2 regions of the Lactobacillus sp. OTU4228 genome follow, and region 2 is predicted to be linked to the other one. Evidence: predicted binding sites of a transcription regulator. Region 2 holds the regulator's gene; the other holds the start of a gene.
The links. Region 2 encodes NrdR, which represses ribonucleotide reductase genes. Its sites were predicted from a motif close to ACACNATATATNGTGT; they were not measured.
Positions count from the first base shown of each region.

Region 1 (16,375 bases), on a different contig from region 2:
TATCTCAGTAATTCCAAGTATGTCTAAGTCATTCCGTAAGAAGCTTGCTAAGGCATTCATCGCTGTAGGTAAGTCAAAGGAAGGTAAGAAAGTTATCGAAAGCGTATATAGCCACGAAGGTTACGCATACGCAAAGGATAGCGACTTCAACGTTATTCGTAAATACGACAAGATTGTTGAATCAACTAAGAAATAATAATTCAAATTAAGGGAGTTAACGATTAAATGGCAGATAAGCCAATGATCCAATTAAAAGATGTTTCCAAGATCTACGACAACGGTACTGTCGGTTTAAAGGACATCAACCTAACTATTAATAAAGGCGAATTCGTAGTAGTTGTTGGTTTGTCTGGTGCTGGTAAGTCAACTTTGCTGCGTTCAATCAACCGTTTGCACGATGTTACCTCAGGCGATATTTTGATTGACGGCAAATCAATTACAAGTGCCAAGGGCAAGAATTTGCGTGAATTACGTCGCGATATTGGTATGATTTTCCAGAACTTTAACTTGGTTAAACGTTCTAGCGTTTTGCGCAATGTTTTGGTAGGCCGCGTAGCTTACTACCCAACTTGGAAGACTACTTTTAACTTATTCAGTAAAGAAGATAAACAAAAGGCTTATGAAGCTTTGCAACAAGTTGATTTGGCCGATAAAGTTTATGCACGTGCTGACGAGTTATCAGGTGGTCAACAACAACGTGTAGCGATTGCGCGTGTACTTATGCAAAATCCAAAGATCATCTTGGCCGATGAACCAACTGCATCACTTGATCCACAGACTTCAGTGAGAGTCATGAACGACTTGAAGATGCTTAATGAAAAATATGGCATGACCGTAGTTGCTAACTTGCACAGTATCGAACTTGCACAACAATTTGGTGAACGAGTAATCGGTATTCGTGCCGGTCAAGTGGTTTACGATGGCAAGATGAAAGATACTCCTAAGTCTGTCTTCACTAATATTTACAATGGTGGTAACGGCAGCGAGGAGGAAGAATAATGCCTGAACAAATAAATCAATTGCCTAAGCGCAAGTTCAAAGTCATGAACTTGGTTTGGACAATCATCATGATTGCAGGACTATTTATTTCAATCAACGTCACTAACACGCACATTAGCGTCTTGTTTGAAAACTGGGACCAATTTGCTGATATCTTCGTGCAAATGTCTCACCCAGACTGGAGCTACTTGAACGTTGTTTGGCCTAAGTTGATTGAAACCATCAAGATGGCCGTTTTGGGTACCGTAATTGGATCTGTTGTCGCATTTATCTACTCATTATTGATTGCCCGTAATATTGTTAAGAATAAGGCTGTAACTGGCGTACTTCGTGTCATTATGAATATCGTCAGAACTATTCCTGACTTGCTTCTTGGTGCGATCTTCGTAGCTATCGTAGGTATCGGCCCAGTTGCCGGTATCTTGGCTTTGGCAGTCTTCACCTTTGGTGTGGTTGTTAAGTTGTTCTACGAAGCAATCGAAACCATTGATCCAGGTCCAATTGAAGCTTTGACTGCTGTAGGTGCAAACAAGCTGCAAATTATCCATTACGCAGTTATGCCACAAATCATCACTTACTTCATTTCATATGTTTTATACGCATTTGAAATCAACGTCAGAGCATCAACAGTCCTTGGTTATATCGGTGCCGGTGGTATTGGTCTTAACTTGCAACAAACTTTGCAAGTCTTCAATTACGCTCAAACTGGTACGATTATCATCGTTATCATCGTAGTTGTTGTTTTGATCGACTATGTATCATCTAAGTCACGGGAGGCGTTAATGAAATAATGGATACTACAATGAAAAAATTACCCGCTAAACCCGTTGACCGTAAGAAACAAGCAGCGCATTGGCTGATTGCGATAGCGACTGTTGTAATTATTGTTTGGTCATGTACCGGCATTAACTTCGGTGGTATTAAAGCTACTGCTGGTCAAATTGCTGGTGCGATCTTCGCCGGCATTTTCCATCCGGACTGGAGCTATGTTTACAATGGCTCAGGTGAAGACTTGATCTCACAATTATGGCAAACCATTTGTATCGCTTTCTTAGGTACATTTATTTCCGCAATCATTTCATTGCCATTTGCCTTCTGGGCAGCTCACACTAGACACAAGCATTGGTACACTTCGAGAATCGGTAAAATTGTTTTAGCAATTATCCGTTCATTCCCTGAAATTGTTCTTGCTTTGATGTTCATCAAGGCCGTAGGCCCTGGTTCTGCAGCCGGTGTTTTGGCATTAGGTTTCCACTCAGTTGGTATGCTTGCCAAGTTGTTCTCAGAAGCCATTGAAAACTTGGAAGAGGGACCAAACGAAGCTGTGATCGCAGCCGGTGGTTCTAAGTTCCACGTAATCATGTTTTCAACGATGCCTAACTTGATGCCAGCTTTGATTTCTAACACCTTGTACCGTTTTGATGTTTCAATTCGTTCTGCATCTATCCTTGGTTTGGTAGGTGCCGGTGGTATCGGTTACCCATTGATCATTGCACTTCAATATCGTCAATGGGACCGTGTAGGTATCATCTTACTTGGTATCATCATTATGGTTGTCATTATTGACTGGATTTCAGGTTGGATCCGTAAGAAGTTAGTTTAATTGTTAATGAACTCAAAAAGAGCGAAGATAATTCTTCGCTCTTTTTTCTATGCCCGGTATTTGAAATTGCAGCGCTCTAAATGATCGTTGATTAAGCCGATCGCTTGCAGGTATGAATAAACGATAACTGGCCCCACAAAGAAGAAGCCGTCTTTTTTCATTTGCTTAGAAATCTTCTTGGAAAGATCGTTTGAAGCAGGGACATCATCAACGATTTCGGGATGATGCATGATTTGGCTAGGGATGAAATTTTGCAGGTATTTGGCAAAACTGCCATGTTCTTCTCTTGCTGCTAAAATTGCTCGCGCATTTTTAATTGCGGCGTTTATTTTCAAATGGTTGCGAATGATGCCCTTGTCCTGCATGAGCATCCTCGCATCGTAATCGGTCATCTGCGCCACTTTTTCCACGTTGAAGTCTTTGAATGCTTTTCTAAAATTCTCGCGCTTATGCAAAATCGTGCTCCAGCTCAAACCTGATTGGAAAAGTTCAAGCACCAGCATCTCATAGAGATATTTCTCATCTAAATTAAGCTTGCCCCATTCGTGGTCATGGTATTCTTGCATTGCCTTGTCTTTAACGTCGCCCCATGGACAGCGGCTAATAATTTGATCGTTCATATTTTTCTCCTCAATCTATATTTTTACCCTACACTATTTATTACGCAAAAAATACCAATTTTTTTCTAAGAAATTTTATTTTTATGCATGAAATAGGGGCCTAAATAGCTTTTTTTGTTATAATTAGGGTTGAATTTTAAGGAGGATCATATGGAAAAATTAGATACCATGATGTTGGCTGACGATTTAGCCTTATCACAAGACAAGATTTTGAATGGTGAACAAGACTTTGATGCCGAAGCTGTTTACAAGGTGATCGACAACTTAGGCGTTTTAAATAATCCGATCAAGGATTATTTCGATATGACCGAAGAACAATACTACGAAGCAGAAAGCGATCATAAATTAACTTTGATTAAGATGGCAAACAAGTTAACTGATTTGCATGATCGTATTTTAACGAACCACGTTGACGGCTACGTTGATAAGGACGAAATCAATTTAACTTACAACCATGAAAATCCATATGAAGATGATTTATACGACCCAGCAACTGATTACCGGGTTATTGTGTACAGCTTGAAGGTTATTGGCGCAGTCCAAGCAATCGCTGCCAAGGATTTACAAGAAGTATTATCTAAAGACGCTGTATTATCAATAGGACTTGCTGCTTACGCTTTAGCACACAACGAATAAATTATTTGAGTCGGTTCGTGTTGGACCGGCTTTTTTTGTCTTTGAGGCGAAAAGAATGAATCTTTTTAAACAAACAAAAGGAATAGTTGATAGGATCATCGGAGCAAAAAAGCGTTCCGCAATCGAGAAAGAGGGGGGCTTGCTCGATCCGATGCAAAAATACACGACCATTGGCGAATACCATGTGGGACCAGAAGATGGTACGCCTGATGGCAAGAAGTTTGTCTTGACCGTTTATCAAGACAAAGATGGTGTTTTGCGTCAAGGCTTAAGCTCTGAGAATACAGCAGAACTCGCACCAGAATACGTGCGTAAATATAATGAAAAGCTGGGGCGTTTTCGTGCTTTCCGAAATAAAAAGACGGGCCGTCGCTATTTAGTAGAAGATTATCTTGATGATTTTACCAATGAAGTAAAAAAGCATATTCGTGAGGGTAGAAACTCAGTGAATATCGGCGTGATTACCGATACCCACTTTAAAGACAAGGATAGTATCGATTTTTACGGCTGGAATGGTTTGCAGCACGTACAAGAATTTTCTTACCTTGAAAAATCAGGTTTGCTTAACATGAAGGCCCACCTAGGTGATTGGATCGATGGATCTGATGCTGGTCTACTTGGCGAAAGCGAACTGATCAAGTTAAACAATTCGTTTAAGTCTGCTACGCTTCCTTACTTAAATATTAAGGGCAACCACGATGAAAATGATAAGTTTGACGAGCAACATGATTTGAAGGCTTCATTCCCAGAAAATGAGTTTGAAAATATCATGTGGCCTGACATGTACCGGCAAAAGAATATCCATTATATTTCACGCCAACATGGTGTAGCATACTTTGACTTCGATGATATCCGCGTCATTTCCGTTAATACGTCGGATTTGCCTTATGTTTTGAATAATAAGGGACAAAAGAAATACGATGCCAAGATTACTTTGGCCGTGCGTGAAGACCAAATTGAAGAGATCATCGAAATTCTGACTAGATCATCCAACAAGAAGATTATCTTCATGAGCCATGCCAACCCAATTAATCGCAAGGGCAGTAACGCCCTTAAATATAACGGTAGATCTTTGCATGAATTGCTCGTTGCCTTTAATCAAAGAGAAAAGGGCCGCATGCATGCTAGCGATGGTGAACCAGCAGAATTCCGTTTATCCAATGACTTCGACTTTACGCACGTAAAGAATGCGCGCATCATTGCCTACTTCTGCGGCCACCGTCACCGCGAAGATCAATATCGCATCAATGGTATCCAATATATTCTGTTTAATTGCTCAGCCTTAATGGGGCCAAAACATTCTTTAACAACCAAATTCAATAAGAACTTGAAGCGGCAGATCGACCACAGCAATGAAGCGGCCGGTTATATCGTTAACGTTGATTTGAAACGCCACCGCATTCAAGTCTTTGGCTATGGCGCTGCCGCAAGACGGCGAGTATATTTTATTTAGTTAAAGAAGAGTAAAGCTATTTGGCTATTACAAGTGTTTAGCTTATAATAAAAAGGTTAACGTAGAAAAATATGTATAGATAAAGTAGAGAGAATTTAGCTTAGGGGAAGTTTAAATATGTGCGGAATTGTCGCATTTTATGATCCAAAAATAAACGAAAAACAGGCCGTTATTGGCAAAATGATGGCTACGATCAAGCACCGTGGACCTAGTTCCGACGGTTACTACACTAACGATGAGGTTGCCCTTGGTTTCAGAAGATTGTCAATTATCGATCTTCGTGGGGGTACGCAACCTATTTATAATGAAGATAAAACTAGAGCAATTATCTTTAATGGTGAAATTTACAACTTTAAGCCATTAAGAGAACAATTAATTAAAGCAGGCCACACTTTCACTACCAAGGCCGATACTGAAGTATTGCTTCACGGTTATGAAGAATGGGGCATGGATGGTTTACTTAAGAAGGTACGTGGTATGTTTGCTTTCCTTATCTGGGATGACAACAACAAGACCCTTTATGGTGCACGTGACTTCTTTGGTATCAAGCCAATGTACTACAGCAACCAAGATGGCCACTTGCTTGTTGGTTCAGAACTTAAGAGTTTCTTGGAATATCCAAAGTTCAAGCGTGAATTGAACGTTGAAGCTGTTAAGCCATACCTCATGAACCAATACAACGACCTTGAAGAAACTTTCTTTAAGGGTGTTTACAGATTCCCAGCAGGTCACTGGTTCGAATACAAAGATGGCGAAATGAAGACCCACCAATACTGGGATGCTGAATACAAGGAAAACAGCTTAAGCTTTGAAGAAACTTTGAAGCGCATCAACGATGACTTGAAGGAAACTGTTGACTTGTACAGAAACGCCGACGTTAAGGTTGGTGCCTTCTTGTCAGAAGGTATCGACTCTTCATACTTGACCACTTTGCTTAACCCAGACGACGTTTTCTCAGTAAGTTTTGACGACTCAACTTACGATGAAGCTTCAAAGGCTAAGGCTTTAGCTGACATCAACCACTGGAAGTTCTTCAGTGACAAGGTTGACGCCGATGAAGCTATGCGTGATTTCCCAGAAATGCAATACCACATGGATGAACCTGATGCCAACCCATCAATCATCCCACTTTGGTACTTGTGTAAGTTGGCTCGTAAGCACGTTACTGTTGCGCTTTCTGGTGAAGGTGCCGACGAATTGTTTGCCGGTTATGTTAACTACGGGATGCACACCCATAATGATTTGATCAAGGTCTTCACTAGCGAACTTAAGAAGTTGCCTAAGAATAAGCAAGTTAAGTTGGCCCACAAGATTAAGAAGATGCCTAACTTCCCAGGTAAAGTTCACATGTACACCAATTTGGCTGAACCAAGTGAATTCTACGTTGGTCAATCAGTAATTTACGACATGGATTACCCAACTATCTTTACCTCAAAGGATGCCAACAGCATTTTGCAGCCAACTTACCGCAACAAGTTGACTGTTAACGGCATTTACCAAAAGGACTTCAAGAAGGTTAAGGGCATCGACAACGTTAAGCAAATGCAATACATCGATTTGCACCACTTCATGCTTAACGATATTGAACAAAAGGCCGACAAGATCTCAATGGCTCACTCACTTGAAGTTCGTGTGCCATATCTTGATAAGAAGATCGCAGAATTAGCTAACTCAATCCCAACTAAGTACTTGGTAAACCGTCATGATACCAAGTACGCACTTCGTAAGGCTTCAGAAAAGGTATTGCCTGACGAATGGGCTAAGCGTCCAAAGCTTGGTTTCCCAACACCAATCAAACAATGGCTTAAGGAACCACGCTTCTACAAGCAAGTACGCAGCTTGTTCGAAGAAGAATTCGTAAATGATATCTTCGATCAAAAGAAGATAATTAAGCTTCTTGATGACAACTACGAAGGCGATGGCTCACACAGAAGACAAATCTGGGCTATCTACACCTTCCTTGTTTGGTACAAGTTGTTCTTCGTAGATTACGAAAACACTGTTAAGAAGTACCAACATGTTCAACCTGAAGTTGCTAATTTGATTAAGCAAGGTAAGTTACTTTAATTTAGGGGATTATTGAAGATAATGAGTAAGAAATTTACACCAATTTTACTTGGTAGTGACATTAACGTTTATGGTATGGCTCGTTCATTCAACGAAGCATACGGCATCAAGGTTAAGGCAATGGCTGATGCCCAACTTGCCGCAACCCGTTATTCAAAGATTGTTGACGTAGAACTTCACCATGGTTTTAGCGCAGATCCAACTTTTATGGATGTTATGCGTAAAAAGATGGAAATCTACAAGGATCACAAGGAACCAGTAATTTTGATTGCTTGTGGTGATGGTTATGCGGAACTTCTTTCAAAGCACAAGGAAGAATTGAGCAAGGTATTTATCGTACCTTACATCGATTACGACTTGCTTGAAAAGTTAATTTCTAAGGAAGGCTTCTACGAAGTTGCCGAAGAATATGGTTTGCCGTATCCAAAGACTAAGATCATCACTATGGATGATTACAAGTCAGGCAAGTACACTGATGTGCCATTCCAATTCCCAGTAGAACTTAAGCCAGAAGACCCAGTTTCATGGCTTAACTGCCAATTCGAAGGTCGTAAGAAGACTTTCACCATCCACGATGAAAATGAATTCAAGGATATCGTAGGCAAGATCTACACCAATGGTTATACTGAAGACCTTATTTTGCAAGACTTCATCCCTGGTGATGACTCAAACATGAGAACCTTGAATGCTTACGTTGACAAGAACCACCAAGTTAAGATGATGTGCTTAGGTCACCCATTATTGGAAGACCCAACCCCACAATCAATCGGTAACTACATGACTATCTTGCCAGCATACGACGAAGAGTTATACGAACAAGTTCAAGCCTTCCTTGAAAAGTTGAACTACACTGGTATGGCTAACTTCGATATCAAGTACGATACTCGTGACGGCAAATACAAGTTCTTCGAAATCAACTTGCGTCAAGGTCGTTCAAGCTTCTACGTAACTTTGAACGGTTACAACTTGGCTAAGTGGTACATCGACGATTACGTTGAAGACAGCTTGAAGGATAAGGACACCGTATACGGCAATAAGTTGAAGTCTAAGCACGTTTTATGGATGGGTGTACCAGTTAAGATCTTTAAAGAATACGCCTTTGAAAACGAAGCTAAGGACACTGCAGAAGAATTAATTCACGAAGGTCGTTATGGTACTACTGTCTTTTACGACAAAGACCGCAACTTTAAGCGTTGGCTTTTGATGAAGTACATGTTCCACAACTACTACGCTCGTTACAAGAAGTACTACGAAGTAAACAAGGGTCAATACTTCAAGAAAAATAAGTAATTGAATATTTAAGAAAGCTTGGAAGTTATTTCCAAGCTTTTTTATTTTTGTTTCTATCCTTGGAATAAATAATTGATGATATAATGACAACGAATTTTTTCAAGGAGGAAAAAAGGATGAAAATTAAAAAGTTAGGTATTATTGCGGCAGCAGCTATTATGGGGATTTCTGTTGCGGCTCCAGCTACTAGTGTATAAGCTAGCCCATATTCAGATGCCTTTTTGGGGTCCTTTTAACGGTTATTTAGCCGGAAGAGCAGTAAATATTAATGACTGAGACTATGGTAATTTAAGCGATGGCAATGTTGAAGTAAAGACAAAGACTGGCGTTACCTATGTTGGCGATGTAGTCATTCCAAACACTGCTGATTTATCTTATGCCTTTGCTAGTTCAGGTACCTTGCAGAAGCTTGATGTTGGTGCTTTGGATACAACTGGCGTCGATAGGATAGCTCAAACTTTTGCGATGGATCATAATTTGGTTGAAATCGATGGTTTGGAAAATTGGGATGTTTCTAAAGTAACTAATTTTACTTCTACTTTCTTAAGTGATTATAAGATTCAATGTTTGGTTAACTTAAGTAACTGGGAAATTCAAGATAATGCTCATACGGATAATATGTTTAGCCCAAGTCGGGTAGCAACACCATTAATGGTTATTGTAAAGAGTGGCGCTCAAAATATTAATAGAGGTACTGATGTTTTTGGTAAAGATAATGCCCAACACTACTTATACAAAGTAGAAATCAACGGCCAAGTTGTTGAAACACTTCCAGCTAAAGCATTTAACTCTGCTGAAGAAGCTGTAAACGAAATTCAAAAGCATTTGGGCGAAATTGCTACTAGCAGAAACTCCTGTGACTCCGGCTCAACCAACCACGGCTCCAGTCAAACCAGAAAACAAGCCTAACAAGACTAAGGACAACGGTAAGACCGTCAAGCCACACGCAGAAAATGCAACCAACAGACATGGTAGAAAGTACGCTCCAGCAGTTGCAGTAAAGAACACTACTAAGCCACAAGGTACTGTATTGAATAACACACAAACCAAACAACATCCTCAAGCAACAGCTAAACCACAAGGTGTAGTGTCAGCTAACAAGAAACAAAATCAAAAGCCTTTGCCACAAACAGGTGCTAAAAAGTTGGGAAAAATTTCTCCCAACTTTTTTTCGTGCTAAAAATCTCTTAACAGCAGTCTTTTGCTAAATACAAGGTGTAGACGCCTTTATATGTATAGAATACAAGATATTGTGTTTTATGGTAAGATTGATTCATAAATTTAGAGAGGTTGATCTTTATGTTAAAGCAAGAATTGGAGCAAAAGCTAGAAACACCAACAATGTTCGTTAAGCGTGACGGCTCTAAATATCCGTTCGAATTATTCAAATTGGAAATGGTTATTCACGCTCTCGGCTTAGATGATGTTAAGACAATTATTTTAAGCAAGATTATGGACAAGCTTGATGATGACACCGTAACGGCACAAGATGTTGCGGCCGCATTTAGACAAAGCTTGAATGAACTTGGCTATATTGAAGCTGCCAAAAAGTATGTTGCTTACCGCAAGCACGACGTTGCCGAATGGGAAAAACAAATTGATACTAAGGACCGTTTGGAACGCTTAGTTCATAAAGACCCAACCATCGTTAACGAAAACGCAAATAAAGATAGTGATGTCTTCAGCACCCAACGTGATTTGACCGCTGGTACAGTAGGTAAGACCGTTGGTTTGACCATGATGCCTGAACACATCGCTAAAGCCCACCTTCGCGGCGACATTCACTGGCACGACTTAGACTACACTCCACTTTCACCAATGTCTAACTGCTGCTTGATCGACTTCAAAGAAATGCTTACCAACGGCTTCAAGATTGGTAATGCCTACATGGAAAGTCCTAACTCAATCGGCGTTGCTACCAGCCAAGTTGCCCAAATCATCACTAACGTAGCTTCAAGTCAATACGGTGGTTGTTCGTTTGACCGTGCCGATGAAGTTTTAGCTCCTTTTGCTCAAAAGAACTACGAAAAGCACTTAAAGGATGCTAAAGAATTAATTGACGATGAAGAAAAAGCAGATGCTTTTGCTAAGAAGCGTACTAAGAAAGACATCTACGACGCTATGCAAAGCCTGGAATACGAGATCAACACTATGTTCTCAAGCCAAGGTCAAACACCATTTACTAGCTTGGGCTTCGGCCTTGGTACTTCTTGGATTGAAAAAGAAATCCAAAAAGACATTTTAAGAATCAGAATTGCTGGTTTGGGTAAAGAACACAGAACCGCGATCTTCCCTAAACTACTCTTCACCCTTAAGAAGGGTCTCAACTTGCACCCAGGCGATCCTAACTACGATGTTAAGAAGCTTGCCATCGAATGTTCAACCAAGAGAATGTACCCAGACGTTTTGAGCTACGACAAGATTAAAGAAATCACCGGCTCATTCAAGTGTCCAATGGGTTGTCGTTCATTCTTACAAGGTTGGAAGGACAAGAACGGCAAGGAAGTTAACTCAGGCAGAATGAACTTAGGTGTTGTCACTGTTAACTTGCCAAGAATCGCTATGGAAAGTCACGGCGATATGGACTTGTTCTGGAAGATCTTCGACGTTAGAATGCAAACTTGCCACGAAGCCTTACAATTCAAGGCTCACCGCGTAACCGAAGCTAAGCCAGTCAACGCACCAATCCTTTACCAATACGGTGCATTTGGCAAGCGTCTTTCAGAAGATGGCAACGTTAACGACCTCTTCAAGAACGGCCGTGCCACTATTTCCTTGGGCTACATCGGCCTTTACGAAGTAGGTACTGTCTTCTACGGTTCCGATTGGGAACACAACAAGGAAGCTCACGACTTCACTGTTGAGATCGTTAAGAAGATGCATGACTTATGTGCTAAGTGGGAAGAGGAAGATCCTAACCACTACCACTACAGCTTGTACTCAACTCCAAGTGAAAGTTTGACCGACCGCTTCTGCAGACTTGATACTGCTAAGTTCGGCAAGGTTAAGGACATCACTGACAAGGAATACTACACTAACTCATTCCACTACGATGTTAGAAAGCACCCAACTCCATTTGAAAAGTTGAGTTTCGAAATGGATTATCCAAAATACGCTGCTGGTGGTTTCATCCACTACTGCGAATACCCTAACTTGAAGCAAAACCCAGCAGCTCTTGAAGCCGTTTGGGACTGGGCTTACGACAAGGTAGGCTACCTTGGTACCAACACCCCAATCGACAAGTGCTACAAGTGTGGTTTTGCCGGTGAATTCAAGGCTACTGCTAAAGGCTTCCAATGCCCAGTCTGCGGCAACCACGATCCACGTACTTGTGACTGTGTAAAGAGAACCTGCGGCTACCTTGGTAATCCTTTGAAGAGACCTATGGTTCACGGTCGTCATGAAGAAATTGCTCACAGAGTAAAGCACATGACCATGGGCTTGGTACGCGAAGAAGCTGAAGAGGAAACTAAAGAAAATGCCAAAGAAAGATAAAAACGATCAAGAAGGCCCTGACATTCGCAGCAGTTTGATCAAGGTTAATATTGATGGTGATACGGTATTTGTTGACTCAAATCAATATAAGCCTCAGGTCGATCATGCAAAGAAGTTGCTTAAGCAAAAGGCGATGCCTAAGAATCCTAAACCACAAGAATGGAAGAGTGAAGAGCATAGTTTGCACAAGATTGCGGACTATAAGCCGTTCAACTTCGTTGATGGTGAAGGTGTAAGATGTAGCCTTTACGTTTCTGGATGTTTGTTTGACTGTCCGGGTTGCTACAACTTGGCAGCGCAGAACTTCAACTATGGTCAGCCTTATACGCAAGACCTTGAAGACCAGATCATCAAAGATATGTCTCAGCCTTATGTGCAAGGTTTGACCCTTTTAGGTGGTGAACCATTCTTGAACACTTGGGTTTGCTTGAAAATTATCAACCGGGTGAGAAAAGAATTTGGTCATACCAAAGACATCTGGTCTTGGTCAGGCTACACTTGGGATGAATTGCAAAAGGAAACTCCTGATAAAAAAGAAATGCTGTCGAAGATCGATATCTTGGTTGATGGACGATTCCTTGAAGCAAAGAAAGATTTGACCTTGCAATTCAGAGGTTCAAGCAACCAACGAATTATCGATGTGCCTAAGTCACTCAAGGCTGGCAAAGTCGTTATTTGGGATAAATTGCAAAGATAGATAATAGATAAAAACAAGGGGTAATTGTAAAATTAGATTTACAGTTACCCTTATTTTGTGGAGAAAAATGATGAAAAAAGAAAAAATAGAGTTAGTTGATCAAATTATGACAGCCTTGCAAAAGGTCATCGATCCTGAATTGCAGGTTGATATTGTTAACTTGGGTTTGATCTATGGCATTGATATTGAAGGCACGAAGGCTACGGTAAAAATGACTTTGACGATCAGTGGTTGTCCATTGTCTACTTATTTGCAAGACCACATTAAACAGGCTGTATTGACCGTTAACGGCATTGATTCATGTCAGGTACGATTAGTCTGGTATCCTGTTTGGTCGCCTGAGAGGATGACTGAGGCCGCTAAGAAGCAGCTGGGGATGCTTGATGATCAAAGTGAAAAAGAAGAGATCGAAGATACTGAAAAAGAACAAAAAGTCATCGACTTTTCTGTGCCAATTAAAAAGCTGGCTGATGAATATCCTGATTTTATCCAGATTATGTATGACTGCGGTTTTACCAGAATTAAGATTCCAGGCTTGCTCAGCACAGTAGGTAGAGTAATGACGATTCCGCTTGGTGCACAAGCAATGAAGATCGATTTAAACAAGATTAAACAGGCTTTTGAAGAAAAGGGCTACAAGGTGATTGAATAATGGCGAATTTAAGTAAAGAAAGACAAGAGGCGCTGCTCAAGATCTTGCATTATATCCAAGATGGCGGCGATTTTGCGACAGCGAAGAAGATGTTTCAGGAGGCGTTCGATAAGGTCGACGTATCTGAAATTACGGCAGCAGAGCGGGAATTAATCGCACAAGGTTTGGATCCACGCAAGATTCAATATTTGTGTAACGTTCACGCTGATGTGTTTAGGGGCAATATCAAGGAAAACAAGGAGAATCCTGATTTTTCCATGCCAGGTCATCCGGTGAACACAATCAAGCAGGAAAACGTGGTTATCAAGTCGCTGGTCAATGACTTTTTATTGCCTAACTTGAAAAAGTGGGAAGATAACAAATCTGATGAAACCTTAGATAAAATCAAACAAGCATTGTCTGATTTAGCCACGATCGATAAGCACTATGCGAGAAAAGAAACCTCGCTTTTTCCACTAATGACCAAGTACGGCATCACTGCTCCGCCACAAGTAATGTGGGGCGTGGATGACAAGATTAGACGTTTAATTAAACAAGCAAATGAGATTGCTAATACTGATCCAATTGATGCAGAAAAATTAGATAAGGCAATCAAGGAAACTAGCCACGAAGTACTCGAGATGATCTTCAAAGAAGAAGACATCATGATTCCAATGATCGATGAAGTGGCATCCCCCGAAGATTGGGAAAACGTTAAGCAAGAAGAAAAGCAAATCGGTTACACCTTGATCAACCCACCAATGAATTGGAAGCCAAAAGCAGAACCAAAGGCTGCCGGCCCAATTTCGGTTGATAATCTTTCCAGCTTGTTCATTAACTTCAAGGAAGGATCATTGAATCTAAAACAACTGTCCGCAATTTTAGACATGTTGCCATTTGCTTTAACTTTCGTCGATGCTAACGACAAGGTAGCTTACTTCGGCGGCGGTGCGAATATTTTCCCTCATTCTAAAAACGCGATCGGCAACTCCGTCTTCTCCTGCCACACACCGGCCAGCAAGCCAATCATCGAGAAGATCTTCAAGGAATTTCATGAAGGTAAGAAGAACGAGATCTCATATTGGTTCACGCCAAGAAAGATGGGTAGAAAGCTCTATTTGCGTTACTACGCCGTCCATGATGACAATGATCAGTATCTGGGATGCCTCGAGGTGGCGCAAGATATCACCGACATTGAAAAATTGACGGGACAAAAGAAAACAGAATAAGTTAAATAGTTTACGAACAGTGTCAGCTTGGCACTGTTCTTTTTTTGTACTTCTTGATAAGCTAGACAATGGAGAAAAAGAACATTAGGGAGGCAAATATGAAAAATGCACATGGAAAAATTAAAACTGATGAAATTAAGTTAATTTGGCTGATCGTAGGTGAATTAGCTACTTGGATCGGTGCTAGTTTCATTTGGCCATTAACTTCTGTTTACTTAAACAAACAGCTGCACATCAGTCTGTCAATCATTGGTGTGGTCCTGTTCTGTAACTGTGCCGGCAACATCCTCGGCTCAATTATTTCAGGACGTCTTTATGATAAATACAATCCGTACCCATTGATGCTCTGGGGCTTAGGTCTAGATGCCGCAGTCTTATTTTTGATGGCCGCATTTCATGGCTGGCCAGAATATTGGGTCTGGCTGACTTTGACCGGCTTCTTGGGCGGCTGGAACGGAACCTTGATCAACTCCGTTGCCACTAGTTTGAAAAAATATCCGAGCCGCTACGTCTTCAACGTTTTGTACTTCTCACAAAACTTGGGTGTGGTAACCGGTACTTTGATCGTAGGATACCTCTACGACTTCTCAATTACACTTCTATTCGTGATTGCGGCACTACTCTTTGTAATTGCCTTCATCAATGCAGTCTTCAACTACAAGCCAATTATCGCCTTCCACAAGGAAAGAATGGCCAAGCATAAGAAGGGTGAAAAGCACAAGGCAGAACCAATGCCAAAGCGCAACTTCATTATGACGATGGTCTTCTTCACCACCCTGGGCGTAACTTGGCTGATGTACATGAACTGGGAATCCAACTTGTCCGTTTACATGGTTTCACTTGGAATTCCATTCCACTTGTACAGCTTGCTTTGGACCCTTAATGCCGGCGTTATCGTCATCATGCAAGGGATCCTGGCTCGTTTTCCTAATATTTTTAAAAATCTCTTCCATCAGATCATCTTTGGGATCTGCATGTTCTCACTATCGTTTATCACATTAGTTTTTGCCAAAGACTTCGCGCACTTCGCTTTATCAATGTTCATCTTGACCTTGGGTGAATCAACCGCGTTCCCAGCTATTCCTGCTTACGTCAACGACTTGTCACCACTTACCAGTAAAGGCAAGTACCAAGGTGCCAACATGGTGGCTTCCGGGATCGGGCGTGCGTTTGGACCGCTCTTTGGTGGTTTAATCATCGACCATGCTGGTTATATTCCATTCTTCTGGGTAGCCGCTATCGTGATTGCCTTGATGATCGTAGTCATGATTCCAACTTACATGAGAGTGCACAAAGAATTAACTATTTATAAGTAAGTAAAAAGCATACAAAATTAAATTAAAATGATATAATTAGCTTGATTTAATTTTTTAGACACCAAAAAAGGAGGATTTTCCTGAATGAATAATAAAATGGCCGTTCGCGGCGGTGCCGGCGACATCCTCGAACCCAAAGTAGGTACTCGTCCACAAGATAATTTATACTTAGCAGTTAACTCTGAATGGCTTGAAAACGTCAAGATTCCATCAGATCGTTCAAGAATTGCCAGCTTCGACAACATTGACCTTGATGTTGAAAAGAAGTTGATGAAGGACTTCGCAGATTTTGCCGATGGTAAAAAAGAAGTTGCTGATGTGCCTAACTTGAAGAAGGCA
Region 1 is NZ_CDLD01000001.1:81,051-97,425, forward strand. Features, by position in the region: gene BN1206_RS00435 (phosphate/phosphite/phosphonate ABC transporter substrate-binding protein) at 1-196, shown strand, start outside; gene phnC (phosphonate ABC transporter ATP-binding protein) at 226-999, shown strand; gene phnE (phosphonate ABC transporter, permease protein PhnE) at 999-1,790, shown strand; gene phnE (phosphonate ABC transporter, permease protein PhnE) at 1,790-2,602, shown strand; gene BN1206_RS00455 (DNA-3-methyladenine glycosylase I) at 2,650-3,222, opposite strand; gene BN1206_RS00460 (hypothetical protein) at 3,373-3,858, shown strand; gene BN1206_RS00465 (metallophosphoesterase family protein) at 3,914-5,311, shown strand; gene asnB (asparagine synthase (glutamine-hydrolyzing)) at 5,429-7,378, shown strand; gene BN1206_RS00475 (carboxylate--amine ligase) at 7,400-8,668, shown strand; gene BN1206_RS00480 (BspA family leucine-rich repeat surface protein) at 9,020-9,577, shown strand; gene BN1206_RS00485 (hypothetical protein) at 9,525-9,848, shown strand; gene nrdD (anaerobic ribonucleoside-triphosphate reductase) at 9,968-12,163, shown strand; gene nrdG (anaerobic ribonucleoside-triphosphate reductase activating protein) at 12,147-12,860, shown strand; gene BN1206_RS00500 (iron-sulfur cluster assembly protein) at 12,931-13,512, shown strand; gene BN1206_RS00505 (DUF438 domain-containing protein) at 13,512-14,720, shown strand; gene BN1206_RS00510 (MDR family MFS transporter) at 14,819-16,036, shown strand; gene BN1206_RS00515 (M13 family metallopeptidase) at 16,121-16,375, shown strand, end outside.
Region 1: nrdD (anaerobic ribonucleoside-triphosphate reductase) is a predicted target of NrdR. The motif match lies at 9,909-9,924, and genes of this name have one in related genera.

Region 2 (16,375 bases):
AACTCAAACGAATATCTGGCGCATCTACCCAAATCATTGGATATTGCGGATCTTGTGGATAGCCAGGGCGACGAATTCCGACCAGCGTAACCATTTTAGCCAAAGTAGGTGCTTCTTTCCAGGTATGGAAACTGTTAACTTGATCGCTTCCCATGATTAAATAGTAATTATTCTGTGGTGCTTTTTCCTTTAAGTAGCGCATTGTATCTACAGTATAAGAAACGCCGCCACGGAACAATTCAAGCAATTTAACCCTAAACTTAGGATTATCACGAGTTGCCAAATCTAACATCGTCGCTCTATCTTTAGCTGATGTTAATGGTGCATTCTTGTGAGGTGGAATATTATCTGGCATAAACCAAACCTCATCCAAACGCAACTTAGTCATTGCTTGTTCGGCCGCAACCAAGTGAGCAATATGGACAGGATTAAAAGTACCGCCCATAATGCCGATTTGACGGCCTTTACCATCTTCACGTTCTAATTGAGCCTTAACTTCAGTAGCAGGTGCTTTTTCAATACATTTTGGATTTACCATACGAAAACCTCTAAATCAATGCACGACGAATTCCTAAACCAATACCATCTGGCGTGTAAGTCTTAACAACGCATCCCTCTGGAACGGTCACAAAACCGATCCCACCAAATAACAGATCGCTCTTATATTCAGTTCGATATTCTTGTCCCTTAAGTGCTGGCAACTTATCATCTTTAGCAGGTGGAGCAAGCAATTCACCAACATGCTTTTCATAAAAAGCATCAGCGTTGGCCGTCTTAGTGCGGTGAACGTACATATCGCGCGCTACATAAACAGTAAAACTAGTTGACTCGCCTTTTAAATAATCGATTCGACCAAGTCCGGCTAAGAATAAGGTATTGCCAGGCATCAGCTGATAAGTAGCTGGCTTGAGCGGTTTCTTTGGTGAAATCAATTCCAAATCTTTAGCATTCAAGTGAGTAGCCAATTGATTATCGGTCATGATCCCTGGGGTGTCGATCAAAAAGTGACCATTTTCAAGTGGAATTTCGATTCGATCCAAAGTTGTACCAGGAAAACGTGACGTGGTAATCAAGTTTTGGATATCACCCATCATGTCGATAATTGCGTTGATCAAAGTAGACTTACCAACGTTGGTTGTACCTACAAAATAAACGTCTTTATCTTGTGATTGTTTATTAATATAAGCAATCAAGCTTTCCAGATTGACCTTCCTCTTAGCAGAAACCAAGAAGATTTCTTTAGGATAAAGGCCCATGCGGTTAGCTTCTTGTCTCATCCAGTCCTTAATCTTGCTTTGTCTAGAATTCTTAGGGAACAGATCGAACTTATTTCCGACTAAGATAAAATCATTGCCACCGACAAAACGCTTCAATGAAGACAAAAGCGAATTTGAGAAGTCAAACAAGTCGACCACGTTAACTACTAATGCCTTCTTTTCGGAAAGTGAATTAAGCAACGCCAAGAAGTCGTCGTTGTTTAAATCAACTGGCATGATTTCGTTATAGTGGCGCAATCTGAAGCAACGTTGGCAGTACACTTCTGCGTTTTCTTCATTTCTTGCTTTGTCTAATGCGCTCTTAGGCAAGTAGCCTGCTTTTTTAGGATCATCGGATTGGAGCACTGCCCCACAACCAATACAAATAATCTCCTCATCCATTTTGCAAAGTCTCCTTAAATGTTACTCGATGTGATAAACCAAGAAAGAAAAAGATGATCTTTTCAAAGAATCGATTAATTCTGGTATTCCACTTATCTGTTTCAACCAGTGGCTTAACCAATACCGTCTCAACTCCAGCCAAATTTCCAGCCTGCATATCGGTAATCAGCTGATCGCCTACCATCATTACTTGATCCTTTTGCAAATGCATTTCTTCGCGTTTACGTGTTATTGCAAACGGTAATGGCTTGCGTGCCTCAGAAACAAAGTCAATGTGGTAAGGGGTAAGCACCTTTCCTACACGTTGAGCATTATTATTCGAAATTACGACCAGCTTAATGTTTGCCTTGGCTAATCGCCTGTTTAATTTGTTCATCTCTTTAGCAGTTTCAAACTTATTCCAAGCAAGAAGCGTATTGTCTAGGTCTGAAAAAACTGCTTTTATTCCCATCTCATTCAATTTCTGGGGGTCCAGATTATAAATAGTATTTATTGTGTATTTTGGTCTAAATAACATATAAATTCTCCATTTTTTATCACTCTCTATAATATCAAAAATGCGTTTGTATTAGAAACTTTTGTTTCATTCTTAGCAAAAAGTGATACAATACTAAACAATTTAACCTATTTCATCAAAAATTTAGAAAGGGAGAAAAATGAGAAAGTTTATTGATTTACACCTTCACCTAGATGGTTCAGTCCCCGTTGCTACAGTTAAGAAGTTAATGAAAGAACACAATATGCCTGCTCTTTCAGATGAAGAACTGCGCCAAGAGTTGTCTGTTGATTCTAGCTGTAAAAGTTTAGATCAATTTTTAGAAAAATTCGCTTTGCCTAACAAATTGATGCAGACAAGACATGATCTTGAAACGATTGTTTATGATTTGCTTGTCGAATTAAAACAGCAAGGTCTGGTTTATGCAGAAATCCGTTTTGCACCGCAGCTACACACGAAAAAAGGTCTAACTCAAGAAGATGCGATTGAGGCAGTGATTAGTGGATTCAATAAGTTTTTAGCTGATCAAAAGAAACAAAAAACTTTACCTGAACTACATGCTGGTTTAATCCTTTGTTTGATGCGCTTTGCCGATAATCAAAAACAGAACATGGAAACTGTGAAGCTGGCTAAAAAGTTTTTGGGCAAAGGTGTAGTCGGCCTTGACTTAGCCGGTGCCGAAGGCCCGATTCCTAACATCAAATATAAGTCCTTCTTTGATCAAGCAAAAAAGCTTGGCGTTCCCTATACAATCCATGCTGGTGAAGCAGACGGTCCCGATTCTATTCGCCAAGCCCTGGCCATGGGTGCCAAAAGAATTGGTCACGGCATTCGTTGCACTGAGGACCCAGAGTTAACGCAGGAATTAATTAAAAAGCAAATCGTGCTGGAATGCTGCGCAACTTCCAACATGAACACCAAAGCATTCGATCAGATTGATTCTTATCCGATTAAAAAATTGCTACATAAAGGGATGAAAGTTACCCTGAATTCTGACGATATGACGGTTTCAAATACTAATTTACCGCATGAATATAAGTTACTCGAGCAACAAACCAATTTAACGCCAGCAGAAGAAACGACGCTTTACCTAAATGCAGTTGATGCGGCATTTACGACACCAGATGAAAAAATCAGGTTAAGAGCTTTAATTCAAAAATAGTAAAAAAATAGAGGTCAGGAATAATTTCCCTGGCCTCTATTTTTGAACTAATTAGTTCAATGCCTTCTTAGCAGTTTCTGCTAATTGTGCAAAAGTCTTTGAATCGTTGTAAGCAATATCAGCTAACATCTTACGGTTCATGTCAACACCAGCTAACTTCAAGCCGTGCATTAACTTAGAATATGAGATGTCGTTTTGTCTTGCAGCTGCGTTGATACGAGCAATCCATAACTTTCTGAATTCACTCTTACGTCTTCTACGGTCGCGGAATGCGTACTTGTATGAAACGAATAATTGAGTGCTTGCAGCCTTAAATTGCATGTGCTTTGCGCCACGGTAACCCTTGGCAAGCTTCATGACCTTCTTACGACGTTTACGTGTTACAATTCCACCTTTAACTCTTGGCATTTAAATTTCCTCCTACTATAGTCTTTTCAAGAACAAATAACTAGTGCATTTGAGCAACCATTTGCTTGATACGCTTCATATCACTGCTTGAAACCATAGCAGCTTTTCTCAAGTGGCGACGTTGCTTCTTAGTCTTACCGTGGAAACGGTGGCCAGTAAATGCGTGGTGACGCTTTAAACCACCATTTGCAGTTCTCTTAAAACGCTTAGCAGAAGCGCGGTGTGTTTTCATCTTTGGCATATTTCTATTTCCTCCAATTAACTACTTTTTATTTTTTGTCCTTTTCACTCTTAGGTGCGAGCATTAAGAACATTGAACGACCTTCCATCTTAGGCTTGCTAATTACATTAGCAATATCGGAAGTTGATTCAGCCATCTTCTCAAGTACTTGTTGACCTAATTCCTTATGAGTGATGGCACGACCTCTAAAGCGGATTGATACACGAACCTTAGCTCCTTCTTTAGAAACAAACTTACGAACGTGCTTCAACTTCGTTTCGAAGTCGTTGCCTTCAATTGTTGGACTCAAACGAATTTCTTTGACACTAACTGTCTTGGACTTCTTACGGGATTCCTTAAGCTTCTTTTGTTGTTCGAAGCGGTACTTACCGTAGTCCATGATACGTGCTACAGGTGGCTTGGCATTTGGTGAAATCAAAACAAGGTCAAGACCAGCATCGCTTGCGCGACGTAAGGCTTCCATCTTGTTCATGACGCCAACTTGCTTACCATCTTCATCAATTAAACGGACTTCGCGTGCGCGAATTCTATCGTTTAAGATTAAACTTCTTGGTATAACTGTTCACCTCCGTGTTAATTTCGAGGACAAGAAAAAGGCGGGATAAGTATCACCCGCCTTTAATCAACAGAAAATATCGATCAGCCCAGAGGTTAATTTAACTTAGGCGAGAAGCGGGAGCTTCTTCTTGTTCTCAACTAGGTGTATTATACGCGTTTAAACCGGCTGCGTCAATACATGATGTGCAATTATTTAGTTGCATCAAAAACATAATTATCAGGATAAAATTGCATCCGATATGCACGATATACATATGTCATATCTTTAGGACTATTAGTAATAGTCAAATTAAAGACTTGATTTCCATAGGCATCAACTTCAATTATATTGCTTTCTTTACCCGTATTTTTAAAACCAAAATTAATCAAAGTATTACCATTATTCAAGCGTTGTGCATAACCAATAACTTCGGTAAAGTTTTGTTTACCTAAATTCTTGCCATAACTCCAAACTTGTTTAATGGTCTTTTTCTTAGTATCAATTTGATATTCCGTAGCAGCAGAAAACTTGCCACTTTGCTTCTTATCACCGTTAGTAACAGCAATATTATTATCATAAAGCAAAATATCTAATTTACTTCCTGTTTCTTTTAACAAGTAAATTCCGTGTTGACCACCTGGATATTTTGTCCCCTTGCTTGGCTTCAACAGATATTTATGGAATGAACTAGGCCACTCCTTAGCCGGCTTACTAGTAAAAATCCAGTTAATCTTTTTAGTTTGATAATTCATTGACCAAATAATATCTTGGTTACGCGCAGACAATAAAATATTGCCAGTTTTGGCATCATAATCAATGGTGTTAATATGCAGCCAATCCATTAGTCCTAATCCGCTACTAGTATTGTCATTGGCTTTGATTTTGCTCTTTTTGTACATTGATTCTGGAAAAATCTTCTTAAAATCAATTACTTTAACAATTTTACCAGTATTAGGATTAAGTTCAGCAATCGTATCTTCTACATACTTGCTGCCATCATCAACAGTTAAGAGCCAATTGCCGTTGGGCATTTCTGCCACATCATGGTGAACCAATGATAAGCCAGCGGTTCCAGCATAACTGCCACCCAAGGTTTTATCAAAACTGAATTGACGATATACACGACCTAAATAGTCAGTTTCAACCAACATATTATACTTTTCATCACCGGATTTAATCTTATTGAACAAGAGAATATGACCATTATTCAATTGTTCAAAAATATGCTCATTCCAGCGTAAATAGTACCAGCGTACTTCTCCATCACCGTCTACAGCAAAGGTTTGCTTAGTGGTCCTGTTTAAAACAGTCAATTCATTTGAGCCTAAGCTCATCTTAGTCTTGTCTTTAACAGTGACATTAATTGGAAAACTTTTAATCCATTTAGGTAAATTAGCTGTTTTAATCTTAACTGTCTTGGTCTGTTTATTGTCAAATTGATCAGTCATTGTTACTTCAACAGAATTATCATACCCAGCATATAGACCTACGATAGGTACTTGATGATTCGTTTGATAACCTTTAACTTCATTTTTAATAGTAGTATTGGCTGTTTTTCCAATTACTCTATAACTAATTTTGGTAGGTTGATCAGTATGAAAAATCATTAACGCTGTCAGCGGCGAATTTTCATAAGGATTGACCTTAATATAAGGATTTTCCCAAGTATACTGTTGGCCTTTTACAATATTTGCATATTTGGTAGTCAGAGCATCATTACTTGGATTTGCTACTTTTTTGACACCTAAATTTTTAATGATTTGACTGTCACTTAACTTAGTTTTCTTAGCATTTCCATTTTTCTTTTGTGCTAAAACTGTTTTCGATTGTTCATGCAACATCACAACAGGTGTCGTCAGCATGAACGAACTCATTGCCAGTGCGAGTAAAATTCCATTACTTTTCATCAAAATTTCTCCTTTAAAATAAACCTATCAAGTTCATTCTAATATTCGTATATTACAAAATATTAACAGAGAAACGACTTAAGAAATAATTTAACGCTTATTCTTTCTCGCTTTCTTGCACAAACTCTACTAAGTTAATATTTGGATATTTTTTCTTGATTTGTTTTACTAAGGCCTTCTTCTTTTTGGCAGAAATATCTTTCTTTAACTCCACCAAAGTAATTTGCTTATTTTTATTATCACTTACCGTAGTAACAGAAGAAATTGCAGGAGACAATTTTTGAATTTCTTGATTATGCTTTTCCTGTTCTTGCTGTCTCTTCTCATTTGCTTGTTCTTGTTCGCGTTGACGTTGATTGATAATATTATTTACTTGTCTATCTAATTGATTCTCCGCGTTAGGATTTACTTGTGCCACTTGCACAATATTCAAGGAATAACCTTTTAAGTTATATTCGTCCAAGTTAGCTTTGGCCGCTTGAATTTTCTTAGCACTAATCTTATTACCCGACACAGTAAGATTAATAGTCTTTTCTTGCGAATCAACATTTTCCTTGATTAAATTAACATCGCCCAATTCATTGGCAACCAAATTTTGCACATTTTGATCAACCAAAGTCTTATTTACCATATGACCGGCTGAAAGGATACTTGGAATAATCAAAATAATTACTACCATGACTATTCCTACTTCTTTTAAAGTTGGCTTGCGAAAGAAACTAAGTCCAGGTTGACCTGCTGAATGACTTAGCCACTTCATGATTTTTACACCTAAAAATGCTGTAAGGGTAATGAAAACGCAGTTAATCAAAAATAGATAACTTGAACCTAAGAAATACTTAAGATTTCCGGCTGCAATTGAATAACCAACGGTACAAAGCGGCGGCATCAATGCCGTTGCTATCGCTACACCAGGAACAATATTATTTGCACCTTTTTTCCGTGCTCCAATAATACCTGCACTACCACCAAAAAAGGCAATCATTACATCCCAAATAGTAGGTGATGTTCGAGCAATAATTTCCTGACTAGCATAAGTCAACGGAGAAAAATGAAAATAAATGGTTGAAGCAATTAAGCTAATAATAATTTCGGCTAATAAAGAAATGGCACCTTTTCGTAAAATATTGGTGTTATACAGCGCCAATCCTGTACCGATGGCTAAAAGGGGACCCATTAAAGGTGAAATAAGCATCGCACCAATAATTATAGCTGTTGAATTCACATTTAACCCGATACTTGCAATAAAGATCGCACAAGTTAAAATAATTAAGCTTTCTATATTTAAGGTGCCATCATCACTTATTTTGGTAAGAAATTGTGGGCTTAAATAGTTTCTTCTACTCATTTTTTCTTATTTAATCTCATAATTATTTTTTGACAAAATTTTTATAGCTGAATCAAAATTATTATCTTTAACTAAAACATAATCAGTATTAAAAGTTGGCACAGCAAAAATAGAAATACCATTATTTGCTAATAATTGCGCAATTTTAGCTAAAATTCCAATTAATGAAAAATCTAATTGTCCTTCTATTTTGAATGCACGCCAACCATCTTCCCGATTAATCGTTTTGCTTGGAGCATTTTTAGTTTCGCAGACTAAAGATAATTCTTCATCAGTCTTGGCAAAAAAATAAAAATCATTTTTAAAATTTAAATCTTTAATATCACTCAATTGACAAACTGTTAATTGATATGGCAACTTCTTAATAGTTAATTTCATATATACTCTCCTTTATCATTTTTCCTATTAAAACACAAAAAGGAACGAAATGGATACACTTCGTTCCTTTTCATTAAACTTTATTTAACTAATTTTCTACTCTTGTAAGCATAGTATGAAAGATAATTTCCAGCACCTTCACCTACACGCAAAGCATTGACTTTCTTTCCTTTAACATTCTTTTTAACGGGAACATAGTAAAACCCATCTCCGCTACCTGCAAGCCAGCCGTCAGCATTAAATCCAGTAATCTTATGGTACTTAATTGTATGGCAAGCCCATGCTGATTCACCAACTTTATCAGCTAATTTATAATTTGCTTTTTTATCAGCCTTAATCAGCTTATTGACCCATTTATCTGAAGTCTTTCCGTTTAAGTCCTTATATAATTTAACTCCATCAATAGTGTACGCTGTAATCTTGAATTTCTTTACCTTTTTGTCTTCCCTGTAGTACCAAGTACCACGAGTTTTCTTAGGTGTAGTAAATGCTTTCTTTGCACCCCAATCGGTTGCTTTAATTGTTGCAGCATCAGTCTTTGATGATACACTTGCCAAACCAAGAACTAATAAAAATGCACTAAGTAATAATAAAAATTTCTTTTTCATCTTAAATCCTCCACAGAAATCTTTACAGATATTATGCCACAAAAATGCTTGATGAAGCATTGAATTTTACATTTATTTTACAAATGTTACAAAATTATGACGTAAAAAAGGCACTCCATGAATATTCATGAAGTGCCTTAATTAACTATTTATTTAATTAGTTTTCACGTGAGTATGACTTAACATCAGCATCAATTTCGTTAATGAAGTCGTCAAGACTCTTAGAAATTTCTTCGTCAGTACCGTAACGACGTACGTTTACGCTACCGTTCTTCATTTCTTCGTCACCTAATACCAAAGTGTAAGGTACCTTTTGGGTTTGTGATTCACGAATCTTGTAACCCATCTTTTCGTTTCTGTTGTCAACTTCTGCTCTGAAGCCGCGCTTAGCAAGTTCTTGACGAACCTTTTCGGCGTATTCGCCGTGAGCGTCGTTGTTAACTGGGATGATTTCAGCTTGGATTGGAGCAAGCCAAGTTGGGAAGGCACCCTTGTAAATTTCAGTTAAGTAAGCAATGAATCTTTCCATAGTACCAACAATACCACGGTGGATCATAACTGGACGGTGTTCTTCACCATCTTGACCAACGTAAGTTAAGCCAAATCTTTCTGGAAGCATGAAGTCAAGTTGAATAGTTGACATAGTTTCGTCGTTACCCAAAGCAGTCTTAGTTTGGATATCAAGCTTAGGACCGTAGAATGCTGCTTCACCTTCAGCTTCAACGTAGTCAAGGCCAAGGTCATCCATAGCACCCTTAAGCATCTTTTGACTTCTTTCCCACATTTCATCGTTTGCAAAGTACTTTTCAGTGTTCTTTGGATCACGGTATGAAAGTCTGAAGTAGTAATCAGTAATGTCGAAGTCCTTGTATACGTCCATGATCAACTTCAAGATCTTAGCAAATTCGTCTTGAACTTGATCAAGAGCTACAAAGGTATGACCATCGTTCAAAGTCATTTCACGTACACGTTGAAGACCTGACAAAGCACCTGATTTTTCGTATCTGTGCATCATACCAAGTTCAGCAACACGAAGTGGCAAGTCACGATATGAACGAATGTGGTGCTTGTAAATTTGGATGTGTGATGGGCAGTTCATTGGACGAAGTTCAAGCATTTCGCCATCACCCATGTCCATTGGTGGGAACATGTCATCACGGTAGTGTGCCCAGTGACCTGAAGTCTTGTAAGCGTCAAGGTTCATAAGTACTGGAGTGTAAACGTGTTGGTAACCATCAGCTACTTCACGGTCGATGATGTAACGTTCAACAACACGACGAATAGTAGCACCCTTTGGCATCCAGTAAGGAAGACCTGCACCAACCTTAGGATCTACGAAGAAGAGGTCAAGGTCACGACCGATAGTACGGTGGTCGCGTTCCTTAATTTCTGCACGACGCTTTAAGTCATCCTTCAATGCTGCTTCCTTGAAGAATGCAGTACCGAAGATTCTTTGAAGCATTGGGTTTGATGACTTACCTAACCAGTAAGCACCAGCTACTGACAAAAGCTTGAAGTGCTTGATCTTACCAGTGTTTGGAAGTAATGCGTCAAAACCAAAGTCTACGAAGTCGCCTAACTTGTAAGCGTCAACCTTGTCGCCTTCAACCTTCTTCAAAAGTTCACTCTTGTATGGGTCGTCCTTGTAGATATCTTCAAGTTCTGACTTGTCCATTTCAACGTGTTCAATTGCTTGACCACTCTTAACAAGCTTTTCCATAGCCTTTTCAAGTTCTGGCAATTCAGTAACCTTGATTTGGTCCTTCTTGTCAGTGTCAACGTAGAAGCCACCTTCGTCAGCTACGTGTTCACCTAAACGAAGTTCTGGGTACTTCTTCTTAGCAACAGCTTCAAGTGCAAATGCTGCAGTTGCTCTTAAGATATCCAAACCTTCTTCGTCTTTATCAGTAAGGATAGCAATTTCAACGTCGCTATCGATTTCGTAATCAAGTGGCTTAACTTGGCCATTTACCTTAGCACCAACAGCAGCTTTTCCAAGTGAAGTTGCGATTGATGAAGCTACATCTTTAACTGAAACGGCTTTGTCAAATTCTTTCTTTGAGCCGTCTGGTAAAGTAACTGAAAAACTCATAAAATTACCTCCAAAAAAAAATCCCAGTGCTCAATCGCACTGGGACGTTAATTGCGTGGTTCCACCCAAAATTCAGGTTAGCGTGTGTCTAACCTCTTATATTCGGATTGATAAAGGTATCCAACCTAAAATTTTAACTTTGGGAATAAACGATTGGGGTGAGCCTCTAATGAAGGACTTCCAGAACTAGGTCCCTCTCTCTGAAGCGAAGTTCATCATGTCTCGTTTAGTTAGTTTCAATTATACGCATTCGAGCTGGGGATGCAAGACCTTTTTAAAAATTAATGCAAAGAATTTCTGCGGTCAGGTCCTGGCACCACAATTTCTTTAGCCAAAAAGCGGACACGCTGCATCAGTCTTCTCGCCTTAACTGGGTCGGTCGCATTACGCGTTTCTTCAAAGTGTGACTGCAATGCTTCCATGTCTAAATTGGATGAGAAGAAGGTTGGCAAAACATTATCCATTCTTGCCTGCAAAATTACGCCTAAGACGTCATCACGTGACCATTGGCTGAGACTTTCGGCCCCAATATCATCCAGAATAAGCAAATCGCATTCGGATAATCTACGGATTTCTTCTTGCAAGCTAATTCGGCTATTATCGTCAAAGTGACTAGCAAGGCCGGCAATAAATGTTGGCACGTGCAAGAAAATGACGTTTTTATTCATGTTGGTAACGACATAATTAGCAAGTCCTGCCAAAATATAGGTCTTACCAACGCCGAAATCACCTGAAAGATATAGTCCCTTTTGGTGCGGGTCTTTTTTATACTTCTTCAAGAAATCATAAATTAAAGCAAGAACATTGTTCCGATCGTCTGTAACGTCAATTTCACTTAAACTAACGTCATGCAAACGAGCAGGCAAATCAATGAGCTGCAGCCGTCTTTGCGCTGCCTTTTTACGGTCTTGTGCGATCTTAGCTCTTGTCGGTGCATAGCGAATGTCGATTACCTTGCCGTTTAAAAATAGCTGCGGTGCATAACCGGCCATCACCTTGTTGGGATGCGTTTTTTGTGAATAAAATTCGTACAGATTCGACATGCTATTGCGAATCATCTTTTGATCGATTTTATCCGCATTTTGCTTAAGAAAAGCTTGCACATCAGGATCATGCAAGGCTTGATTCTCCAAAGTCTTTTCATCGCCTAAATTGCGCTGTTTAACAATTTGCTTGATCACATTGCCTATCGGTTCCATTTATTCACCTGCTTTCTTATTTATTGTTCAAATCTTTAAACAAATTCTTCAATTGCGCAGTAGAAATACCGGAATTGGTATCAACCTTCTTCTTGCTCCAATCGGTGCCTTTTTCTACGCGCTTATTTTGATAGTTATAGTTTCTTCTAGATCTTCTATTATTGCCATTGCCAAAACTATCGCGACGTTTCTTCACGTACTGCAAAGCCTGAACCGCGGTTGCAACGCCATGTTGGAGCCAGTCGTTAGCGATCTTGTAGGCCAAGTTTGAGTTCACTACAGTATCGTAAGTCAAACAAGTATAGGTCAGAATATTGATCAAATCTTCTGGCAAACCATACTGGGTGTGCAAATTATTGATAATCTGCCGCTCGCCTGCACTGGCAATACCGCCCTTTTCTGTTTTTATCTTATACAAAAACTCAGCGGGTGAGCTTTCATTGGCTTCCTTGAGCAACTTCTTATCGTTGTCGTCCAAGCCCTTAATCGCAGCCAAAGCCTTTTTACGGCCTTCATTTACCTGCTTTTGCACGTGTTCTCTAGTGTTAATCCGTTTGTAGTTCTCAGCTAAAGTATTGCTAATGTCGCGCATGTTCAATTCATACGAACCATGAAGGCATGGCAAACTCTCATCCACGAATTCTTTTTCGGACAAGCCATACGTCTGCATCAAAGAGCGAATTTGATTCTTCTTATTATCAACTTCACTAGCTGGAATTTGATAAACCTCATATTGCTCTTTGATAAAGTCCCAATCGATTGCATCCCTGTCGTTAACTTGGGCCACCTCTTCTTCATGAACTTTGTTTTCTTTGGCGGCCTCAATTACATCGCTGGATGGAGTGATTGCTTCATCCCCCGGCAAACGGAACATATCAAAGAAATTAGCCGAAACATCGCGCGCATTCTTAATAGGCTTTTCCCGCAACTTAGCTTCTTTAGCGAACTTGTGGCTTAATTCATGAAAGGTTTCTTCGCCAACTTTTTCCTTAAGCAAACTCGCTAGTAGCGGCGTAGCGAAAAACTTATCAGCACTAGGCACTTTAAGCAATTTAAACACGATGACGTTATTAAAAACATTATCGGACAAAAATGTTTGAACTAACCCCACGGCCTCTAATTTATGAAGCGAGGTAAACATCGTCTTTAAGCTACAATCCAGTTGTTCTTGCAGCGAATAAATACCCTTAGAATCAGAAATAATGCCGTATGGATCATAATCACTGATTAAAGTCTGATATAAAGCCACCGCAACAGCACCAACTAATGGCTGATACAATTTGATCAATATTTGCTCGTCTTCAGGAAAAAGCGTAACTCGATTGGCTACATAATATAGATGCTTGGGATCAGATGTCTCAAACATTTCTAATTACCCTTTCCCTTTTTGGCCATCATGTCTTCCATCGTCTTCATGAAGCTAGACATATCTTTAAATTCACGATAAATGGAAGCAAATCTAATGTAAGCTACATCGTCCAAGTCGGCTAATTCATCCATGACGTATTGACCGATCTTCTTAGATGAAATTTCGCTTACGCCTTGTTTTCTAACTTTATTTTCGACATGGTCAACTAATTGTTCGAATTGTTCGCTACTAATCGGACGCTTTTGCCCTGCGGCCATTACACCATGCAAAATCTTCTTACGGCTGAACGGTTCACGCGTTCCATCGTTTTTAATTACTAATAAAGGCGCCGTTTCAATACGCTCAAAGGTCGTAAAACGGAAACCACAGTTTTCACATTCTCGACGTCTTCTAATTGCCCGGTTTTCATCACTAGGACGTGAATCAATAACGCGGGAGGCATTTTGATGACAATTTGGACATTCCATAGCTATCCCTCTTTTTTGATTTTATTTAATAATTGTTCTAGTTTACTTTCTAGTTCTTTTATTGTACCAGTATTTTCAATTACAAAATCAGCCAATTGTGTTTTTTTAGACAACGGCATTTGGCTATTAATCCGCATTCTGGCTTCTTTATCAGTTAAATTATTTCTTTGTTTTAATCGCTCTATTTGAATAGATTCTGGCAAAGTAATTACCAACACACTATTGGCAATATGCTTCTTATCTAAGCCAGATTCAAAATAAACTGGTGCATCAAGGATAACCATATCTTCATTTTGATATGATGTTATCTTTTGTATTGTTTTATCGAAAATTAGAGGATGAGTCAACTGATTTAGTCTATTTAGCGCACTTTTATTACTAAAAACTAATTGACCGAGCTTTTTACGGTTAATCGTTTGGTCATCATTCAAATATTCTTCGCCAAAATTATCCTTAATTGCTTGCCAAGAAGCATTTTTTGGCTTCATTAAATCATGCGCTATTTCGTCACAGTCGACAATAGGAATATTTTGCTTTTTAAAAAATTGATCCGCGGTGCTTTTGCCTGTCGCAATCCCGCCAGTTAAAGCTAAAACGTATGTCATTTGTATATCACCTGACAATGTGGGCAAAAAGTAGTGCCTCTGCCTGAAACTTTAATTTTCTCAAAAGTCGTGCCACATCTAGGGCAGGCTTCACCAGCGTGACCGTAAACTTGTAGCATTTCTTGGTAACCACCAACTTCGCCGTTTGCATCCAAATAGCTATGAACAGTTGTACCGCGCTTTTCTATGGCAATTTTGATGGTTTCATTAATATTTTTACGCAGATCTTCTACTTTATCGGCAGGAATTTTGTTAGCCAAACTCAAGGGATGGATCTTGCTTTGCCACAAGGTTTCATCGACATAGATATTGCCCAGACCTGCCACAACAGTTTGATCGAGTAAGACATTTTTGATGTTCTTCTTTTTTCTCTTCAAACTACCCAAAAAATACTGCTCATTAAATTCCGGCGTATTGGGTTCAACGCCCAGTTTACCGATGCCAGTTGTTTGTCGCTCGGTTCCGGTCAAAACTAGCTGCATACGGCCAAATTTGCGCACATCGTTATAACGCAAGGCAGTGCCGTCGGTAAAAATAAATTCCACATGATCATGCTTATCTTTTGGCGCTTCCGGCGTAGTTAAGTGATACTTTCCTTCCATGCGCAGGTGAGAAACAATCGTCAAATTGTCGCTCAAGCGAATAAGCAAATACTTGGCATAGCGATCAATGCGAATAATCTTTTTGCCTGGCAGTTCATTGATAAACTTGTCATGATCGGTCGCAACGATTTTGGGATACCACAAAATTACTTTTTCAATTGTCTTTCCTTTAATTAAAGGAGTTAAAGTTCTTCGTACAGTTTCAACTTCGGGCATTTCAGGCATCTAATCACCTACTTTGCATCGTACCAATTGTGGCCCCAACCAGAATCAGCGATTAATGGCACATCAAGCTTAACTGCTGATTGCATTACTTCGGGCACGATCTTCTTGATTGTTTCCAGTTCGTCTTTTGGCACATCAAAAATCAATTCGTCGTGCACCTGAACAACCATCTTGGTCTTAAGGTGCAATTCATCAAGCTTCTTTTGCATGTTGATCATAGCAATCTTGATGATATCGGCAGCTGAGCCTTGGATTGGTGAGTTGATTGCGGTTCTTTCAGCGAAGGCACGCACAGTGTACTTCTTAGCGTGAATATCTGGCAAGTATCTGCGACGGTGCATAATTGTTTCGGCATAGCCTTTGTCACGCGCTTCTTGCACAGCCTTATCCATGTAATCCTTGATTTGAGGATATTGTTCGAAGTAGTTGTCGATAAATTCTTGAGCACGTTTTCTAGAAATGCCTAAGTTCTTGGATAAACCGTAATCGGAAATACCATAAACGATACCGAAGTTAACAGCCTTAGCGTGACGACGCATCAGTGGCGTTACTTGATCAGGTGAATCCAAGTGGAAAATCTTCATCGCGGTATGTGAGTGAATATCATAACCGGTCTTGAAGGCTTCTTGCATGTTTTGATCACCAGAAACATGAGCTAAAACACGAAGTTCAACTTGTGAGTAGTCGCAAGAGAAAATGTAGCCGTCTGGTTCACTTGGCACGAAAGCTTTTCTGATTTGCTTTCCTTCTTCGGTACGGGTAGGGATATTTTGCAAGTTAGGATCCACACTGGAAAGACGACCAGTGGCAGTCAAAGTCTGCAAGTAACGTGTGTGCACGCGGCCATCTGGTTGAATGACGTCAAGCAGACCCTTTACATAGGTAGATTGAATCTTGGCAATTTGACGATAGTCCAAAATTTCGCTAACGATTGGGCTTTGCGTCTTCAATTGATCAAGTACTTCAACTGAAGTTGAATAACCAGTCTTGGTCTTCTTGATGACTGGCAAACCAAGCTTTTCAAACAAAATGTGACCTAATTGCTTTGGTGAGTTCAAGTTGAACTTTTCAC
Region 2 is NZ_CDLD01000034.1:84,388-100,762, forward strand. Features, by position in the region: gene BN1206_RS07050 (nicotinate-nucleotide adenylyltransferase) at 1-538, opposite strand, end outside; gene yqeH (ribosome biogenesis GTPase YqeH) at 549-1,658, opposite strand; gene BN1206_RS07060 (YqeG family HAD IIIA-type phosphatase) at 1,651-2,175, opposite strand; gene add (adenosine deaminase) at 2,315-3,316, shown strand; gene rplT (50S ribosomal protein L20) at 3,368-3,724, opposite strand; gene rpmI (50S ribosomal protein L35) at 3,765-3,965, opposite strand; gene infC (translation initiation factor IF-3) at 3,994-4,521, opposite strand; ribosomal protein L20 leader region at 4,548-4,659, opposite strand; gene BN1206_RS07085 (aryl-sulfate sulfotransferase) at 4,713-6,410, opposite strand; gene BN1206_RS07090 (DUF389 domain-containing protein) at 6,508-7,758, opposite strand; gene BN1206_RS07095 (ACT domain-containing protein) at 7,765-8,136, opposite strand; gene BN1206_RS07100 (hypothetical protein) at 8,217-8,744, opposite strand; gene thrS (threonine--tRNA ligase) at 8,902-10,836, opposite strand; gene dnaI (primosomal protein DnaI) at 11,118-12,035, opposite strand; gene BN1206_RS07115 (replication initiation and membrane attachment family protein) at 12,052-13,401, opposite strand; gene nrdR (transcriptional regulator NrdR) at 13,404-13,871, opposite strand; gene coaE (dephospho-CoA kinase) at 13,874-14,476, opposite strand; gene mutM (bifunctional DNA-formamidopyrimidine glycosylase/DNA-(apurinic or apyrimidinic site) lyase) at 14,473-15,303, opposite strand; gene polA (DNA polymerase I) at 15,312-16,375, opposite strand, start outside.